One region of the Paenibacillus sp. XP01 genome, then DNA from elsewhere that is predicted to be linked to it. Evidence: riboswitches for the same ligand, from Rfam matches in the RefSeq annotation. Region 1 holds a riboswitch; the other holds the start of a gene.
The links. A riboswitch is a leader RNA that binds a small molecule or an ion and turns the genes downstream of it on or off. The one in region 1 is predicted to bind glycine.

Region 1 (7,904 bases):
CCATGCCGGTCAGGCCGGCAAGGTCGTTTTGCAGCGTGTACAGCAGTTCAAGCGCCCCTTGGATGCTGGATTCGTGCTGATAGGGGTGAATTTTGGCAAAGCCGCTGTATCGGGCGACGTCTTCGTTGATTTTTGGATTGTATTTCATCGTGCACGATCCTAACGGGTAGAAGCCGTTATCCACGCCGAAGTTGCGACGGGAAAGGGCGGTGTAATGCCGGATGACATCCACTTCGTAAACCTCAGGCAATGCGGCTGCTTCGGAGCGAAGCATTTCCCGGGGAATCAGGGATTCGATCTCTTGCCTTGGCACATCGCATTCCGGCAGGGAATAGGCGACGCGCCCGGGGCTGCTCAACTCAAAAATAAGCGATTGCTCGGGAGTGACGTTGGCGGCGGGGTTCATCGCGGTTTCTGTGTTGGCATCCCTGTTATTTCCGTTTATGTCTTGAACTGCGGATTTCGTTCCGGTTTGCGTTGTTGTCTCCTGCGTCACAGCGATCCCTCCAGTACACGTGCGAATTCGTCGATCTCTTCTTTGCTGCGGCGTTCGGTTACGGCAATCAGCAGATGTCCGGCCAGTTCCGGATAATGGCGCCCCAGATCATAACCGCCGATAAAACCTTCCTTGAGCCATTTCAACTGCAGTGCTTCGATATTCGTTCCTTCCGGCAGCCGAATGACAAATTCATTAAACGTAGGTGTGGAAAATGCAATGCTCACGCCCGGAATGGCTTGCAGAATCCGGCGGGCATAATGGCTCTTCTGAACATTCAGGTCGGCCACGTCGATCATTCCTTGTCTGCCCATGGTGGACATGTAGACGGAGGCGCTCAGGGCAAGCAGCGCTTGATTCGAGCAGATGTTGGACGTCGCCTTCTCGCGGCGAATGTGCTGCTCGCGGGCTTGCAGCGTCAGCACAAAACCGCGTTTGCCGCTGCGGTCGGTCGTCTGGCCGACGATGCGTCCGGGAATGCGGCGCATGTGAGCCTGGGATACGGCGAAATATCCGCAAGTCGGTCCGCCGAGCGAAGCGGCGATGCCAAGCGGCTGCGCGTCGCCGACGACGATGTCGGCGCCAAGCTTGCCGGGAGCTTCAAGCAGGCCAAGCGACAGCGGGTTCGCGCTAACGACGAGCAGGCCTTTGTGCGCATGCACGAGGTCTGCGGCCTGTTTTACATGTTCCAGAGCTCCGAAGAAGTTGGGGCTTTGAATCATGACGGCAGCGGTGTCCACAGATACGGCGGCTTGCAGGGCATCCCAGTCGGTCACGCCGTCTTTGTGGCCAATTTCGACGATCTCCAGATTCAGGCCGTGAGCATATGCTTTCAGGACTTGGCGGGACTCGGGGTGCACTGTGCTGGACATGATCAGCTGCTTGCGGCGGGTGGCCGCAGCAGCCAGATTCCCGGCTTCCGCAAAGGCTGTAGCGCCGTCATACATGCTGGCATTGGCAACGGCCATGCCGGTCAACTCACAGATGTATGACTGGAATTCAAAGATCGCTTGCAGCTCCCCTTGGCTGATTTCCGGTTGATATGGTGTGTAAGCTGTGTAAAATTCGGATCGCGAGATGACGTGATTGATGACGGAAGGAATGTGATGATCGTAAATGCCGGCGCCAAGAAAGCTGGCGTGTGTATCGAAATGGGCGTTAGCTCCGGCCTGTTTGGCCATATGGCGACTCAGCGCGTGTTCGTCGAGCCGGGAAGAAATGGGCAGTTCGCCCTGGAAACGAATGTCTTCGGGAATGTCGCGGAACAGGTCGTCGATCGTATCCACGCCAACCGTTGCCAGCATGGCGTTCTGATCCTGCTCGGTCATCGGGATGTAACGGTGCTTGGTCATGTTAGATCAGCTCCTTGGATGGTCTCTTTTGCATCAGGTGTCTTTGGTGCGCGCGTCCGTTTGTAAAAAGGGGTTTTGACGACCTCGGCTTTCAATGTTTTGCCGCGAATCCCGATCTCAAGCGGAGTACCCAGCGCAGCATGCCTGCTGTCGATCAGGGCGAGCCCCAGATTGCGCTTCAGCGTAGGGGATTGGGTGCCGGTCGTCACTTCGCCGATCTGTACGCCATCCGCATAGATCGGATAGTGCGGCCGGGGAATTCCGCGCTCCAGCACTTCAATGCCAACCAGCTTGCGAGCAGGGCCTTCGTTCTTTTGCTGCAGCAGCGCTTCCTGACCGATAAACGGTCCGGCATTCCATTTCACGAACATGCCAAGCCCGGCTTCAAGCGGAGAAATGGTCGCGGACAGCTCTTGTCCGTACAACGGCAATCTTGCTTCAAAGCGCAGCGTATCCCTTGCGCCAAGTCCGGCAGGAATCAGTCCGTGCGTTGCTCCGGCTTGCAGCAGTCCTTCCCAGATCCGGGCGGCCTGATCGGCCGGGACGTAGAGCTCGAATCCATCTTCGCCCGTGTAACCCGTGCGCGAGAGCAGGAGCGTAACGCCGCATACGTCGGCATCGCGGACAAACCGGAACGGCTCGATGTCGCCGAGATTCGTACCCGTTGTGACTTTGGCCAGAATATCGGCAGCCAGCGGGCCTTGCAGCGCCAAAAGCGCGGTCTCTTCGGATACGTTGCTCATCTCAACACCGACAATGATGTGCTCTTGCAGCCATACCCAATCCTTTTCGATATTGGAGGCGTTGACGACCAGCATATAGCGCTGTTCTTCCAGTTTGTAGATGAGCAGGTCATCGACGACCCCGCCACTCGGATAACACATCAATGTGTACTGGGCTTGCCCGGGAACCAGCAATGTCACGTCATTGGTCGTCATTTGCTGCAAAAAGGCCTCGGCTTGTTCGCCTTGGACTATGAATTCACCCATGTGGGATACATCAAACAATCCTGCGCGTTCGCGCACGGCCTCATGCTCTTTCTGGATGCCGCTGAACTGCACGGGCAGTTCCCAGCCGCCAAAATCGATGCAGCGCATGCCTTCGAATTGCTGATAATGCGGGAAGAGAGGAGTTCTTAACAAATCGGACATCATATCACCTCGTTGTAGGCCGCCAGACGGGCCGAATGTGAAACGAAACCGCGGAAAAGGGATGGTCTATACGTCATGAGGAAGCTGCCTTATGCAGGATTCTTATGCACTGTTTTCGTTTTTTGGGGAAAAAGGAAAAGGACAGGCCAAAGAACCGGCATGCGGCAGCATGCTGAATTCCTGGGCTCTGTCCTTGGTACCTGAGAGTTACCCCGTCGCAGATTGCGTCAGGTTTCCCCTTGGGTGATCAAAACGCCCTTCTTGGGCGAATGGATGCTCTCCAGAGTTGCGTCCCGTAAAAGTCCTTTTGCCTGAGAGATTCACCCGCCGCTTGTCGGGGGTTTACTCCTTCGGCGCCACCACACGATCCCGAAGCGGGACGGGGTGATCTCTCCCTTTACGTTCATCCGCGAATATTGCTTCTGTCAGTTGTTTCTCACCTCAATTAAAACGCGTTAAAGCTATTTGTGTCAAGAACTATATCATAAGAATAGAGAATAAAAGCGAATATTTATTTTTTTTCGCCCTTTTAATGTTCGTGTTTCCGACAAGGTAGCGATTCCATATCCAGTATATGATTGAATGCCTATAAAAAGGATGTCACTTTTTGGAGGGTGAAAAGAATATATTGTTAGGTATATTGACATTTATGGCCGACATGTCATACGCTATGTTTTGGGAAAAAGGGAAGGTCAAGGAACGCATGCACTCCACTAATGAAAAAGCGAGGCGGATAACCAAATGAGCGAATTGAGAAACGATTTCCTGTACAGTGAAGAACACGAATGGGTGCAAACCGTCGGTGAAAATACTGTGCGTATAGGCATAACCGAATTCGCGCAGCATCAGCTGGGTGACATTGTGTTTGTTGAACTGCCTGACCTTGACTCGAATGTGCAAGCGGAGGCAGGCATTGGAACGATCGAATCCGTAAAGACGGTTTCGGATCTGTTTGCGCCCGTGGGAGGAATCGTTGTGGCCGTAAACGAGGCGCTGCAAGAGGCGCCGGAGCTGGTCAACACTTCTCCTTATGAAGAAGGCTGGATGGTTGAAATTCGCGTGGACGGCGATTTGAGCGTGGCGCTGTCAGGGCTGCTGGACGCGGATGCCTACCGGAAGCATACCGAAGAATAATCGTTTGCACTAATTTACGTATTATTACTGAAAATAAAAGTGTATATTTCATGGGTTTGAAAAGCCGATGCGGCCAAGCTGCCGCTTGGCTTTTTTGCGTTGTTTAAGGGGAAAGTTTGAAAGGGTGTACCTCTTGTGCCTCTTAAAAAACACTGTTTTTTTATATTATGCATTCTTGTTTTAATAAGCCAGGGCTATGATTGGGCATGATACATAGAAGGAATTGGTACGTTGCTGTTGAACTTGCGACAACGCAAAACAGATCCAATTTAAATCTTGTCATCAACGTTCATGACGGGAGTTGATTTTCATTTCGTTGTAAGGGATACCGTTTTCATTTAGTATGAACTTGAAAATCACGAATACAGGATTTGTACCTTTATTCATCTGAACTGCGTGTTGATATGTTCAGTCGAGTCAAGGTTTAACATGTTGAGGAGGTTATCAATATGAGTTCAGTGGACGCAAAGTCCGGGAAAGCCGAAGGACTGCGGGTAGGCGTGCAAAAGTTCGGACGTTTCCTGAGCGGCATGGTTATGCCGAACATGGGTGCATTTATCGCATGGGGCTTGATCACGGCTTTATTCATACCGAAGGGTTGGTTCCCTAACGCCGATTTTGCGCAGCTCGTTGATCCGATGATCAAATATTTGCTGCCATTGCTGATCGGTTATACGGGCGGCACGATGGTGCATGGCACGCGCGGGGGCGTCGTGGGTTCGATTATGACCATAGGCGTCATCGTGGGCAGCGACATTCCGATGTTTCTTGGCGCAATGATCGCAGGTCCGCTTGCGGCTTGGATCATCAAACAGTTTGACAAAGCCGTTGAAGGTAAGATCAAATCCGGTTTTGAAATGTTGGTCAACAACTTCTCTGCCGGTATTATTGGCGGAATTCTGGCCTTGATCGCCCTGAAAGGGATCGGTCCTCTGATCGAAGCGTTGAGCAAAGTTTTGTCAGCGGGTGTTCAAGGATTGATGGATCTGGGCTTGCTGCCACTCGTCAACCTGATCATCGAGCCGGGAAAAGTGCTCTTCCTGAACAATGCCATTAACCATGGGATTTTGACGCCTTTGGGAACGGATCAGGCTAGAGATCTCGGTCAATCCATACTGTTTATGCTGGAATCAAATCCGGGTCCCGGACTTGGTATCTTGCTGGCATATTGCTTCTTTGGCCGTGGTTCTGCGAAATCTTCGGCTCCAGGTGCTGCCATCATCCATTTCTTTGGCGGGATTCACGAAATTTATTTCCCTTACATCCTGATGAGACCGATCCTGATCCTGGCCACTATTGCGGGTGGCGTCGCTGGAACGCTGACGTTCATGTTGACGGGTGCGGGACTCGTATCCGCTCCATCTCCGGGAAGTATCATCGCCTATTTCTTGTTGACACCTAAGGGCGGGTACGTTCCGATGTTGGCAGGCGTAATCATTGCAGCGGTCGTTTCCTTCCTGGTTGCTGCCGTTCTGCTCAAAACGGGCAAACAAAAAGACGAGGATTTGGAAGCTGCATCCAACCGGATGAAAGAAATGAAAAATCAAGGCAAGACGGCGAACGAAACCGTAGCCAACGACAACCGTGAAGCAGACCGTGCGGCAGACATCGGGGCTTCCGCAGTGAAGAAAGATGTCAACAAAATCGTGTTCTCGTGCGACGCGGGAATGGGATCAAGCGCGATGGGTGCTTCGATTTTGCGGAAGAAAATGAAGCAGGCCGGTGTGGACGTGAACGTCACCAATACGGCGATCAGCGAAATTCCGCAGGATGCGGATATCGTCATTACGCAAAAAACGCTGACCGACCGGGCCAAAACGGTCGCGCCGAACGCGGAGCACATCTCCATTGAAAACTTCCTGAAGAGCCCGGAATACGAGGCACTGGTTGAACGCCTCAAATCCAATTCCTGAACGGAACCACAACAATGAATATTTCGAAGCGGCAACGCGAGATTTTGGAATTTCTCCTGCAGCAGACCAAAGAAGTGACCGCCGGGGACATCGCGGCCCGGATCAATGTGAGCACCAGAACGATATTGAGGGAACTTAGCGCATTGGAAGAAAAACTGGTCTCTTACGGGGTCGAAATCAAAAAAAAATCCGGGATCGGCATCTATTTAGATGCAGATCCCTCCTGTCTTTCACGGCTAAGACAACAGCTGTTTCAAGTCGAGCCAATGGAATGGACGCCCGAAGAGCGCAAAATTTACGCGCTCAGCCTGCTTCTGGACGATAATCAAGAGCCTATTAAGCTGCTCGCGATCGCATCCGATTTGAAAGTCACCGTCGTAACGGTCAGCCACGATCTCGATGAATTGCAATCATGGATCGAGGAGCAGGGACTCGTTCTGGTGAGAAGACGTGGATACGGCGTGGAGATTACCGGGAGCGAATCTCATATCCGTCGGGCAATGGTGGAACTTGCCATGGAGCATTTGGACGAATCGGATCTGTTCGGCGCCCGATCGGAGCATACCAACTCCAAGGCAAACGACAAGCTGCTCGAAATCATCGGGCATAGTCATGTATTGAAAGTAGAAAACGCCTTATGGCAGCCCGATATCGAATGGCTGGAGAACATGCCTGAGCGCCAGTACATGAGATTGCTGCTGCAATTGTCGGTGATGGCGGCCCGTGTCAACAAAGGCCGTGCGATCGAGAACGATATGCCGCACGTACAGATCGCTGAAGACAGTGTTCCGGAATATATGGCTTTGCGTCTCTGCACCATTCTTGCCAGTGAACTGGGCATCGAACTCGATTTGGCGGAGCGGAAATACGTTCACGGCCTGCTGATCGAAGCCAGGCAATTGATGCATACCACCCGGCTGCTGCCGGTGGATGATCTGCTTGTGCTTGACCGGGTCGTTTCGCTGATCGACAGCATGGAGAAGATCACGCATTACGATTTTCATGAAGACCGGCTGCTGCGCGAAGGTTTGATTGCCCATATGGAGCCTGTCCTGGAACGAATCGAAGGGCGGCAGCTGATCCGCAACCCTTTATTGCAGCAAATCCGTCAGGATTACGAAGCCTTGTTCGCGGACGTTAAACGAGCGGCGAATCAAGCTTGGCATGGCATTGAAGTACCTGATGAAGAAATCGGTTTTTTGGTCATGCATTTTGGAGCTTCCATTGAACGGCTGCGGACGTTGAAGCGCGAGGTCAGAGCCGTCATTGTATGCACCAGCGGCATCGGATCGTCGCGCATGCTCTCAAGCAGGCTCGCCAAGGAAATTCCCGAAATTCGCATTGTGGACAGCGTGTCTTGGTACGAAGCGGTCCGAATTCCTAAGGAGCAGTACGATCTCGTATTGTCGACCGTGGATTTGCCGATGGAAAAGCACCAGTACTACAAAGTCAGTCCGCTATTGACCGGAGAGGAAAGCGAACAGCTTCGGCATTTTATCAAAACGACGACGCTGCAGCGGGAACACAGCCCGCCTTCAAGCGGGCATTCCCCTGTCGTTCGCGAAACGCAGTGGTCAGGACTTGAGGCCATGCTGGTAGAGATCGTGCGAATCATCGGCGAGTTCCAGGTATTTCCGTTGGACAATAAGGGCCTGGGATTGGATGAAACAGTCTATGCCATGTGCAAAATACAGCATGAGCGCGGCGTGCTTCAAGCTCCGCACAAAGTAACCAAATTGCTGGAGGCCCGTGAAAAAGCAGGCAGCCAGAAAATTCCGGGCACTTCGCTCGCCTTGTTTCACACGCGCAGCGAAGGCATCTACAGGGCAACGATCAGCTTGTTTCAACTGACGCAGCC
Region 2 (7,904 bases), 2.0 Mb from region 1:
CAGCATGCGGATCGTCGTTGTTTTGCCGGCGCCGTTCGGGCCGAGGAAACCGTAGATGTCTCCTTTTTTAATCGTCAAATCAAGTTCCCGGACCGCTGCGCGGTCGCGATATGTTTTCCACAGGTTGGCGGTTTGAATAATGTTTTCGCTCATGGTTTAATCACCTCGAAACCCATATTAAAGGCTCAAGGTTAAAAGCCGGGGTGTCCGAAGTTTAAGTTTAGTTTAAAAAAACGCGTTCCCGGGGATGTCACTAGTTAACGCTGCTGTAGATATAAATCGCAACACCTTGCGCCGAACTTTCCACGCGCTTGCGCAGCCCCATTTCGCGAATGAGCAGATCGACGATGGATAAACCAAGCCCCGTTCCTCTGGTCTCGGACTCCTTCTGCATGCCTGGGCCGGCATCACGCACCACGATGACCCGTTGACCCTTGATTTCTTCCGTGGCGATGCCGATGTACCGGCCTGCGGCTGCATGCCGCACCGCATTTTGAAACAGATTGTCCAGCACGCGCCTGAATCCCTGTTCATCCACGCGCCAAATCAAAGATTCGTCCGGCAGATCAATGTCGATCTCGAATTGTTCCCTCTCCCATACCGGATACCAGGATGCCGCCATTTCCCTCACGATACGCAAAACGTCCTTATCCTCCAGCTTCAGCGTATATTTTCCGCTCGCCAACAAATTGTAAGAGAGCATGTTGTCGATGAGTCCGCCCAGGTCGTCCATTTTAGCTTCCATTCGCATCAACGCATGAAGCCCGTTTTCGCTGAGCGCTTCCTTGTGCAAAGCATGCATATGGCCCCGAATGACGGTAAGCGGCGTGCGCAAATCATGGGAAAGCCCAGCCACAAGCCGCTTGCGCAGCTGTTCCTCTTCCCGCTCCCGGTGCCGGCTATCCGTTAGTTGGTGCACCATCTGATTAAACGATTCCTCCAGCTGGCCGATTTCATCTGATGCACGGACGTTGACAGGCAGCGGAATGCCTTCTTTGCCCGGATCCACCATCGCCGTTTGCAGCCGGATCAGCCGCTTGCGAATGCGGGCAAAGAACAGGACCGACATCAAGATAAAGAACAGGAACACGATGCCCATAAACGTGAGCAAATACAAAAACTCCCAAGGTTCGCTGCGCTGCATCTCCAACATATGCCGCGGCATCTCGATGACCATAAACCCCTGCCCTTTGTCTACATTCCCGCCGCCCACAAAAGCGACCGCCGTCAACGGGTCGCGGTAGGAAGCATCCTTCATGAACTGCAGCATGTCGGACGCTTCCCAGACGGCGGGAATAAGGGTAACTTCCGTTCGCTGTTCGCCAAGCATCCACTTCAATCGAGTCTCCGCTTTAGCTGCATTTTTCGTTGCAGCCACTTCCACGCCGGTTCCTGGCAGAATAAGCTCGGTCTCCCCTTTGCCGTTAACCCGGTATATCGAAGACTCGGGATAATCGTAATGCAGCTTCCTTAGCCGTGCATCCACTTCCTTCGGGGGAACCCCGTCCAGCCTCCGACCTTCGCCGATCCACATTTTCCCGAATCCCGTTGCATCGCCATACGGAGTCTGGTCCACATGATGGTTTGTGTAGTTGGCAATGACGGCATATGTTACAGAAATGATCGGGAGGACGACCGGAACAAATAATACCGCACATAAAATGAGCAGAATATAACGGGACATCAAGGAACGCGTCCACCGGAGCTTGCGCACGTTCTCCGATTTGCCCTTTCGAGTCTGGCGGGGCGCTTCTACTGTAGTCCGTTTCCGCCAACGGCGAATCATGGTTTTTTCACGCGATATCCAACGCCGCGCACCGTTTGCAAAATCGTCGGATTCGCCGGATCGCGCTCCAGCTTCTCCCGCAGATGGCGAATATGCACCATTAACGTCTTGTCGCCGTCAAGGTAAGGTTCGTTCCATACCGCTTCGTAGATCTGCTCCTTGGTTCGGATCATGCCCATGTGCCGGAGCAGGTAGGCGAAGATGTGATACTGTTTTCCCGATAAAATAATCTCTTCTCCCGTTTCTTCATTGACGATCCGATGATCCTGCTCATGGATGGAGAGGTGCTCCAGCCTGATCGTTTGACCGGACGCCACTGCGGTACCCGACTTGCGCAACTGGACCTCGATTCGGGCGGCCAACTCATCCGGATGAAACGGTTTGGTCACGTAGTCGTCCGCGAATTCAAGCCCGTGCAGCTTGTCGTCAATCGACGTCCGGGCCGAAAGCATGACGATCGGGACCGCGGGATGTTCCTTTTTGAGTCGTTGCCCTACCGTGAATCCGTCCAATCCGGGCAGCATCACGTCGAGAATAATCAAGGAGCATCCATTTGCCGCCTCCGTGGCTCCTTCGCCGCTTGCGAGCCAAACGACGTCATATCCTCGTTCTTCAAGGTCATCCCTGACCCATGCGGAAATTTCGATGTCGTCCTCAATGTATAACAATTTTGGTTTCATGCGTATCATCGTTTCCTTTCTGCTTCTTTGAGGTAATATATCTCAATTATACCTAAACTGCCGATATCACGTCGGTTCATGTTCATTATGATTGGAGGAATGCATCACATGCTGCTGGAAGCCATCTATCACCAATCCAAACGCAATTGGGCCTATGCCTACGACAAAGATACGATTCGTCTCCGGCTTCGCGCCAAAAAAGACGATCTCACCGAGGCCCTTGCGCTGACCGGGGACAAATATGCCTGGGAAGAAACGAGAGCCTTGATTCCTTTAAGCAAGTATGCCTCCGATTCCATGTTTGATTACTTCGAAGGAGAGGTCAAGCCGCCCTATCATCGGCTGAAGTACGCCTTTTTGCTCAAAAGCGGGCAAGAGCAGATCTGGATGACCGAAACCGACTTTCAAGAGGAGGAGCCTGACGATCCCGGCCGCATGTTCCAGTTCCCGTACATACATCCCGGAGCCGTTTTTGAACCGCCGGATTGGGTCAAAGACGCCGTATTCTATCAAATATTCCCCGAACGATTCGCCAATGGCGATCCTTCCCGGAATCCGAAGGACATTGAACCATGGGGCAGCGAACCTACGCCTTTCAACTTTTTCGGCGGAGATTTGCAGGGTGTCATGGACCATCTCGATTATTTGAGCGAGCTCGGCATCACGGCCATCTATTTCACTCCGATTTTCCAAGCAACCACAAACCACAAGTACGATACGGAAGATTATCTGAAAGTGGATCGCCATTTCGGAGATGCGGAAACGATCAAACGCCTGGTGGAACAGTGCCATAAGCGCGGAATCAAGGTGCTCCTCGATGCGGTGTTCAACCATTCCGGCAAAACGTTCGCTCCCTTCGTCGACGTACAACAGAACGGGTCGAAATCCCGTTATGCGAACTGGTTTCACGTTCATGAGTTTCCCCTTGACGTGAAGGACGGCGTACCCACGTACGATACTTTCGGTTTTGAGCCGCATATGCCGAAGCTGAACACGGAAAATCCCGAGGTCAAGGAATATCTGCTCAAGGTCGCGGAGTATTGGATCAAGGATGTCGGAGCGGACGGATGGCGGCTGGACGTGGCCGACGAAGTCAACAATGCGTTCTGGCAGGATTTCCGGCGCGTGGTCAAGCAAGCCAACCCGGATGCCTACATTTTGGGCGAAGTGTGGAACGAAGCTTCGGCATGGCTGCAGGGCGACCAATTCGACGCCGCGATGAATTATCCGTTCACCGAAGCCGTTAACCGCTTTTTTGTGATGGGAAAGATGCATGCGGATCAATTCGTGCATGCCATGGCAAAACAATTGTCCAGATATGTACACCAGGCCAGCGAGGTTGCATTCAACCTGCTGGACAGCCACGATACGCCAAGACTGCTCACGTTGGCTCAAGGGGATAAACGCAAGATGAAGCTGGCAGCCTTGTTCCAGTTCAGCTACATGGGAGCCCCCTGCATCTATTACGGGGATGAAATCGGTCTGGAGGGCGGGGGAGATCCCGAATGCCGCAGATGCATGGAATGGGACGAAGCGAAGCAAGATCGAGAGCTGCTGGACTTCTACAAAACAATCATTGCGCTTCGCCATGCCCATCCCGCCCTGCGTGCGAAAGGCAGCATCCGCTTCCCGCAAGCAAGCCCAGGCGGCAGCCAGCTGGTGCTGGAGCGGCAAAGCGACGAGGAACGCATTCTCGTGTTATTCAACCGCTCCGAAGAAACGGCCATGTTCGAGCTTGAAGCAGGCGAAGGAGAATGGGCCGATTTGTTGGAGAGCGACCACCGGATCGCCCTGGAAGGAGGCACGCTCGCCGTGGAGCTTCCCGCCTATGGATATGCCGTTCTGGGAACCACGCCGCTGAAACCCGAGTAAGTGCCCCATGCTCAAAAAAGCCGATGCGGCTCTTCCTATGGAAGAACTTGCATCGGCTTTTAAATATCGATGAAATCATGGCAATGACACCATTTCCGTCTACTCGGAAGGTTGTTCTTCTCCCGTTTGCAGTTCAGGCTCGGGCGCACGCTTCGCTTTCGGTCTGGCCAGCTTCTCCATCATTTTGCGCCCCGTCGGCGTCTGCGCCAAACCTCCCTGGGCCGTCTCGCGATGCCTGCTCGGCATGGCGCTGCCCACCTCCAGCATCACATCGATCACTTCGTCCGAAGGAATCGCGCTGCGCACGCCAGCCAGGGCCATATCCGCGGCAGCCAGTGCAGTCACGGCACCCAGCCCATTGCGGACGATGCAAGGGATCTCTACTAGCCCGGCCACCGGATCGCAGATCAGGCCCAGCGTATTTTTGAGCGCAAGACCGACTGCATGCACGACCTGCTCCGGCGTGCCTCCGCGCAGCTCCACCATTGCGCCTGCTGCCATGCCAATCGCCGAGCCCACTTCAGCCTGGCAGCCCCCTTCGGCTCCCGAGATGAAGGAATTGTTGGCAATGACGTATCCGATGGCTCCGGCACAGAACAAACCATTGACCAAATGCTCGTCATTCCAGCCAAACCGCTCCTGGGCGCTAATGAACACGCCGGGGATAATGCCGCAGGAACCCGCCGTCGGCGTCGCCACGATGCGTCCCATGGAGGCATTCACCTCGGATACGCACAGCGCATAGGCCATTGCAAGCGCAGAAGCATCACCCGAGCAGGTTTCTCCGCTGCGAATGTACGCGGCCATCTTTTTGCCGTCTCCGCCCGTCAATCCGCTGCGCGAAGTGGTGTCCTCCGTCAGTCCTTTACGCACAGCCTCCTTCATCACCTGATAATATTCCGACATTTGCCGCACAACGTCCGTTTCCGGGACATTGGTTTCCTTTACCTGCTCCTCGACCATAAGCTGCGCAATCGACTTGGATTCGGCCGTGCAGATGGCACTCAGCTCGTGCAAATGTTTAAACCGCATCGTGACCCACCCCTCTCTTCAAATCAATGACCCGAACGTCCAGCATATGTTCCAGGGTACGCAATCGGTTCAGCATCTCCGCGTTTGGCGGACCGTCCATCTCCATCGCCGTCAACGCTTCGCCGTCGCGGGCTTTGCGGTCTACCTGCATGTAACCGATGTTCACGCCGGAGGAACTGACCGTTGACGTCACCGAGGCAAGGACGCCGGCCTTGTCGGAATGGCGCAGGACCAATGTGGGGAATTCGCCGCTGATCTGCACGCGGAAATCGTTCAGCGCGTGCACCGATACGCTGCCGCCGCCGATGGAGGCACCAACCAGCGAGCATTGACGTTCGCCGTGCCACAGTTCGATCTTGACGGTATTCGGATGCGGGGCAGGCAGGCCGCTCGTATAGAATTCGACATCCATTCCGGCTTCTTCCGCATATCGCTCCGCATCCGGAATGCGCGGATCGTCGGTTGCATAGTCGAGAAGGCCGCCGATCAACGCAAGATCGGTGCCATGGCCCTGATACGTATCCGCAAACGAGCCGTACAACGTTAACCGCGCCCGCTCGGGCATAAAGCCGAGCCATTGGCGCGCAATTCGGCCGAGCCTTGCCGCTCCTGCCGTATGTGAACTGGATGGCCCCGTCATAGACGGGCCAATAATTGAAAACACATCTTTGAAACGCATCCTGCACCCCTCCATGTAACTGCCCCGCCGACTCCATCATGTCCGAATCCAAGGCATCCATATTTTCACTATGCTTCCTTATAAACACACCAAAAAGGACAGAGAAGGGCCTTTAGCCCTCTCTCTGTCCTCGATGCCTGAGAGTTTCATGATGTTGGTCGATTGTTCGACCCCATCATTTACCCCTTGGGCGGCGCCATGTCATGGCACACTCTCCAGAGCTGCGTCCAACGATGGTACATTTACCTGAGAGATTAACGTTCGTGCCGGGTGCACGCCGCTTGCTCCTTCGGTGCCCGAAGTGGCCGCATGAATGTTTATTCAGCCTGTCCGGGTCTCTCCCACTCGTCATCATTCGCTATATAGGTCATAATCGATAAGTCATGTTCTTGTTCACACATATTACTTACTCATCTTGGTCATTCATATAACAGATTAAACTTCAACACACTTTATGTCAATAAAATTAACGTATTATTACCATACTCGGACGAGTGCCAGATAAACGGCTGCATGATATCGCAAATCCCGGCTGAGAGGCCAATAATGTTTGGAGACGTTGTACATATATACATTGAGGTTCTACATATATTTATATGCATCCTTTTATGGTATTGTTCAGTGATTAGACAGTCTCCCTATCCAACTAGATCAAGTTCGAAGCCTGTCGAAACCAATCCTTCACGGCATTAGCCTGGTCATGTTCCAGGAAAACCGCTCTAAAGCCGCTTCGATTCACCATAAGCTTGGCCCGAACGGATAGCAAGGACTTGCTTCGCTGTCCGGTCGTGGCAGCGGTGTTCACCGTAACGACATGGGGCCTGCGCATTAATGCCGTTCTGCGGGATATGGTCCGGTGACGAAGCGTCAGCTGCTTGCCTTGAATGCTCATCCCTTCATCCTTGAAGCATCCGTATCCCCAAACGGCACATAAGGGCACGAAGAGAAACAGCAGCGCGCCGGCCTGGCCCAGAAATACGGTTCCCGCCGTTCCCAGCACGGCCGCACCCAGAAGCTTCCAGCGCAGGAACAACCAGCGGGCTCGATCCGGAGGGCGGCTGGCAGGTGTGTGCATTTCGAATTGCGGAACGATTCGGGCAAGCAGCTCATTCACATCGCGAACCGGCAGCAGCGGATGAAGCATCATTTTTTTCTCCATCTCCGAAGTCAAGACATATATCTCCACCTCCGCATAACCAAATGGCTGGCGCAGCAGCCCCTCTTTGACCTCCACAGCCTGTACCTTACGGGGAGAAAACACATGCTTTCTCCGGTCGAGCAGACCGGAAACGATGGCAATGTTTCCGCCTTCCTGCTCCACGGTGAACCCGGCATACTTGATCGTAAACAGCACGGCTGACAAGATCCATGCCAGCAAAAACATGACGGGCACAAGTCCGAGCCACCAAATTACGGGCAGCCGCCCGGCCTGTTCAACCAGGTTGCTGTAAAAGTGATCCGGAAGCAGGTCATCTGCGAATGAATAGACCCCTGCACCGAAAACCACGACAAGCGGCAGATTCATCGTTGTCAGCGCTCCGACAAACAATCTGCCGGCTGACAGGCGCAGCAGAACCTCTCGCTTTACCGGGAATGCTGCCCCCTCCATAAGCTCCACACTCTGTCCGGGAGCTTCTCCCTCTTCGCGGCGAACATGCTCTTCGGACCATGGTGCTGCCGCAGGCGCGTCCTCTCTCTTCACCGCTTCACTTCGCTTCTGATATAACCACCGCTCGATCCGCTCGGCCTCTGTAATTGCCAGAGCGGGAAGCACGCCATCCGCCTCAACGCTGCCCCCCGGCGTCTCAATCTTGAGCTGTGCCAGCCGGAGCATCCGCTGAATCAGGGGCTGTTG

Region 2: another riboswitch for glycine. It lies ahead of sdaAB (L-serine ammonia-lyase, iron-sulfur-dependent subunit beta); the one in region 1 lies ahead of gcvT (glycine cleavage system aminomethyltransferase GcvT).

What each region holds. Positions count from the first base shown of each region.
Region 1 is NZ_CP139481.1:5,426,719-5,434,622, reverse strand. Features, by position in the region: gene gcvPB (aminomethyl-transferring glycine dehydrogenase subunit GcvPB) at 1-406, opposite strand, end outside; gene gcvPA (aminomethyl-transferring glycine dehydrogenase subunit GcvPA) at 493-1,848, opposite strand; gene gcvT (glycine cleavage system aminomethyltransferase GcvT) at 1,845-2,999, opposite strand; glycine riboswitch at 3,185-3,285, opposite strand; glycine riboswitch at 3,289-3,406, opposite strand; gene gcvH (glycine cleavage system protein GcvH) at 3,741-4,133, shown strand; gene SNR34_RS24450 (PTS mannitol transporter subunit IIBC) at 4,583-6,046, shown strand; gene SNR34_RS24445 (BglG family transcription antiterminator) at 6,061-7,904, shown strand, end outside.
Region 2 is NZ_CP139481.1:502,830-510,733, reverse strand. Features, by position in the region: gene SNR34_RS02440 (ABC transporter ATP-binding protein) at 1-153, opposite strand, end outside; gene SNR34_RS02435 (HAMP domain-containing sensor histidine kinase) at 254-1,786, opposite strand; gene SNR34_RS02430 (response regulator transcription factor) at 1,783-2,466, opposite strand; gene SNR34_RS02425 (alpha-glycosidase) at 2,575-4,338, shown strand; gene sdaAA (L-serine ammonia-lyase, iron-sulfur-dependent, subunit alpha) at 4,438-5,370, opposite strand; gene sdaAB (L-serine ammonia-lyase, iron-sulfur-dependent subunit beta) at 5,360-6,049, opposite strand; glycine riboswitch at 6,172-6,270, opposite strand; glycine riboswitch at 6,275-6,403, opposite strand; gene SNR34_RS02410 (PH domain-containing protein) at 6,696-7,904, opposite strand, start outside.